One region of the Marinomonas epiphytica genome, then DNA from elsewhere that is predicted to be linked to it. Evidence: predicted binding sites of a transcription regulator. Region 1 holds the regulator's gene; the other holds the start of a gene.
What was found. Region 1 encodes FliA, which starts transcription of late flagellar genes. Its sites were predicted from a motif close to CTAAAGTTNNNNNNNNNNCNGCCGATA; they were not measured.
Positions count from the first base shown of each region.

Region 2: the regulator FliA is predicted to act here: its motif matches at 988-1,014, upstream of ACYVGZ_RS02620 (flagellin N-terminal helical domain-containing protein).

Region 1 covers NZ_BAAGVX010000026.1:309,174-311,380, reverse strand. Annotated here, with positions in the region: gene ACYVGZ_RS06550 (protein phosphatase CheZ) at 1-53, opposite strand, end outside; gene ACYVGZ_RS06545 (chemotaxis response regulator CheY) at 63-443, opposite strand; gene ACYVGZ_RS06540 (RNA polymerase sigma factor FliA) at 499-1,236, opposite strand; gene flhF (flagellar biosynthesis protein FlhF) at 1,328-2,207, opposite strand, start outside.
Region 2 covers NZ_BAAGVX010000004.1:157,678-159,884, forward strand. Annotated here, with positions in the region: gene ACYVGZ_RS02620 (flagellin N-terminal helical domain-containing protein) at 50-931, opposite strand; gene ACYVGZ_RS02625 (flagellin N-terminal helical domain-containing protein) at 1,949-2,207, opposite strand, start outside.

The DNA of each region.
Region 1 (2,207 bases):
TCCTTTACTAAATTTTCAAAGTCGCCAAGTCCAGCGCCTAACTTATCCGTCATTAGAGTCACCTACTTAGTCGCGTCAATTCGCTCAAATATTTTCTCAATCTTTTCTTTTAATGCCACAGCAGTGAAAGGCTTTACAACATAACCGTTCACACCTGCTTGAGCCGCAGCGATGATTTGATCACGCTTCGCTTCTGCTGTGACCATTAATACAGGAGTACTTTTTAACTTTTCATCTGCTCTAACCGCCCTTAGCAAGTCTATTCCTGTCATACCTGGCATATTCCAATCAGTAACAAGAAAGTCTATAGAGCCTGTTTGTAGAATTGGCAAAGCCGTCACACCATCATCCGCCTCTACTGTGTTGGTGAAACCTAAATCCCTCAAAAGATTCTTGATAATCCTTCTCATAGTTGAGAAATCATCAACAATCAGGATTTTCATGTTCTTATCCAATGCAACCTCCGTACCCTAAAGGTAATCTCTTACAACTCATAAATTAATCTCGCCAATCCGTTAATCTAGAACGTAATCTCATAGCCGCTTGGCTATGAATTTGGCTAACTCTAGATTCGCTGACGCCCAAAACAGCGCCAATTTCTTTTAGGTTTAGTTCGTCATTGTAGTACAAAGACAGAACCATTTTTTCTCTTTCAGGTAAACCATCGATTTCTTTTGCAAGCTGAACCTGAAAACCATTATCTTCCACTAGGCTGTAAGGTGAGCTGTCATTACTTGTCGCCGCTTCATCTAAGTGTCCACCTTCTGAATCTAGCATTTCTTCATAGCTAAATAATTGCGAAGACATATTAGAGTGAATAATGTCGTGATATTCTTCGATGGAAATCCCCATATGGGCAGCTACTTCCATATCAGTCACGTCTCTGCCAGTTTTTGCTTCAAGCTCTTTAATCGCATTATTAACAGCACGACCATTTTTACGCACGGAACGTGGCGCCCAATCTGACTTACGCACCTCGTCCATTATAGAGCCACGAATACGAATACCTGCATAGGTTTCAAAGCTTGCCCCCTTGGTCGATTCGAAACGTTTATACGCTTCAATCAACCCCATCATACCGGCCTGTATTAGATCATCTACATCCACGCTATCAGGCAAACGAGCTAATAAATGAAAAGCAATTTTTTTCACTAAATAAGCATACTGATCAACAATCGCATCCACTGAAAGCGTCGCTTTTTTACCGTATGTGTTGTATCCATTACTGCTTAACATTATATATGCTCATTATCCTGTCCACTTTAGAGACTGTTCTTACTTTATAATATAAACCTATAGTGCGCCTATTAGTAATAACATTTCTTAACTAACTACCGTACTTTAACGCCCCATAAAGCTGACTATAGTGCTCTGCTGTATAAACAGCACGGCTAATTATGTTATGAGCACGAGCTGGCTCAATATCATCAGGTATACGTTGCCCATCTGCAATATAAACAACTGGTAGACCTTCTTCAACTACCACACTAATCGCTTCTCCTAGAGAAGCAGACTCGTCTACTTTACTTAATACACAGCCATCTAGCTGAATCTGAGAGTAAACATCAACAACGGTTTTTAAGACCTGCCTTTGACTTGTACAAGGGAGCACCAGCAATTTACGAACATTGGCGCGAGCGCGTTTCATCATCAATAACTGGCGCTCTAAGTTTGAATCTCTAGGATTCATACCAGCCGTATCAATAAGAACTAATGAGTAGTTAGCATATTTAGCCAACACTTCATTTAAATCTGAATATTCACTTACAACTTCTACAGCAACATTTAAAATCCTACCAAAGGTTCTAAGTTGTTCGTGGGCTGCGATACGATAGGTATCAGTCGTAATAAGCACCACACTATCAGGACCATGCTTCAAAACATGCTGGGCTGCAATTTTACCAATTGAAGTCGTTTTACCCACGCCTGTGGGCCCCATAAAAGCCAAACAACCACTTAGCTCAGAAGACTGCGAGCGGACTGGAATGTAATCCGCGAGATGAGCAAGTAAACGATTCCAATCATCTTCGCGACCTCGCAATTCAATGTCATCTAATAGCCTTGAAATAACAAAGTCAGACAACCCTAATTTTTTTAACTTTTCTTTCGCTTGAGATTCAACTGGAGAACGTTTGGCATCAGAATTCTTTGCACTTTGACTTTGTTCGAGCAAGCTTCTAACTCGCTGAAGCTCTTCTTCCATCTCT
Region 2 (2,207 bases), on a different contig from region 1:
CACAAATGCAAAAGCTGAGGCCAAGCCTCAGCTTTTCGTTAACATTAAATTAACCAAGCAACGACAACGCAGTTTGTGGACGTTGGTTCGCCTGTGCAAGGATAGAAGAACTTGCTTGTTGAAGAATCTGAGCACTGGTTAGTTGCGCTGTTTCTTCTGCAAAATCCGCATCACGAACACGTGAACGAGCAGCCGCTACGTTTTCACTGATATTACTTAAGTTATTGATACTTGAAGTAAAACGATTTTGAACCGCACCCAAATTTGCACGTTTAGAGTCTACCGCTGCAATCATGCTATCTAGGATGGCAATCATACTTTGAGCGTTAGTAACTGACGAAACAGATGCTGAATCAGCCGTTACCTGAGTCGTAGCTCCTGCAGACAAACCTGTCATAGTGAAACCACCAGTCGTAGCAAGGTCAATAGAATCGTTAATACCACCCTTCGTCAAGCTGAAACTGATCGTTTGGTTAGCATCTGCACCTACCTGGAAGATACCTTCAAAAGTACCATCTAAAAGGTTAGCACCACCAAAGGTGGTATCAGAAGCAATACGGTTAATCTCGGTAGAAAGCTGAGATACCTCTTGTTGCAATGCTAAACGGTCTTCATCTGAGTTCGAGCCATTTGCTGACTGAATAGACAAAGTACGCATACGTTGCAACATCTCTGTTGTTTCGTTCAAGGCACCCTCAGCCGTTTGTGCTAAAGAGATACCATCGTTCGCGTTTCGTACAGATTGGTTTAGGCCATTAATCTGAGAAGTCAAACGGTTAGAAATTTGTAAACCTGCTGCATCATCCGCTGCGCTATTGATACGCAAACCAGAAGACAATCGTTGGAATGAAGTATCCAAAGATCGACTAGAGCCCATTAACTGACGTTGTGCATTGGTAGACGAAGTATTCGTATTTACGTAAAGAGCCATTATAGCCTCCTAGAGTTTCATCATTCTGCGCATTTAATTGCAGATCGTAATTTAGTTATCGGTCTTCATTTTAAGACCTTTAACAATTTTTGAATTTATTTTCCGCCTAGCGGCAAAAACACTCCGCAAAAGAGGAAAAAAATTACCGTAACTAATTGTCTTAATTAGCTTTTGACTCTTTTAAAATCAAGAAAAAGAAATCTCAAAAAACTGTTTTTCACATGCTTTTCGCTGCTTAGAAAACCTCTTTCTTCACTTATGAGCAGAGCTCACCACATGGGGCTATCTCAACCTCATTTATCAAAAGGTGGAATGCTCCCCTTTTCTTAGTCCGTATTTCGTCCTCCTTATTCATAAAACATGTGATAAAACGACCTTATAAAAATTTCAGGCGAACGAACGCCTAACCTAACGCATTCAAAAGAAACTCTTCTTTTGAATGCCGCAATGCAACCTTCCTGGTTAAAGAGCAACAAGTATGAACACAGACAAGAAGTAAGTATTCACACACTAAAAAGAGTATAAATTCTGGGCTACTAACATTTTTTCCCTGGGTGCCAAAAAACCACGACATAACAAATCAGCAACAAGCCTTCGGAGTAGTGGACACCACTAAGCAAAAGACGCTGAAGCACTACCCCTCAAACCATAGCCATAGCGATTCTCACCCAACAGGCGTCATTATCTAGAGTGACCACTCGCCACCCATGCAACTACACCTGAGCTAAATCACAGTCGTATTTAATAGACATACCCTGACGGTCAATTAATGCATCGTCATACCTCTTACTCACCTCATTCAAAGTGACCAAAAACGGCCACAAATACCGATTTAAAAACCAAGCTTTTCTACAAAAACGAAAAAAGCCGGATGATCTCTCATCCGGCTAAAAGCCACCTCTAGGAGAGAGAAGTGACTTAAATTCGAGCAAAACTCGAAAAACAGTTATCTAGCGGCACTCTTTTGCCGCTGTAGCTTGCTTGTGCTACAAAAAGATTAATTCAATTCTTATACTATTAATTTCCTAATAACGATAAGGCTGCTTGAGGGCGCTGGTTCGCCTGAGCTAGGATCGTACTACTTGCTTGTTGTAATATCTGGGCGCTGGTTAAGGCCGCAGTTTCTTCTGCGAAATCAGCATCTCGGATTCGTGCCCGAGCCGCGGCCACATTCTCAGAAATATTACTCAAGTTACTGATCGTAGAACTAAAGCGGTTTTGTACCGCACCTAATTCCGCACGCTTAGAGTCGATGGCCGAAATCATCTCATCGACA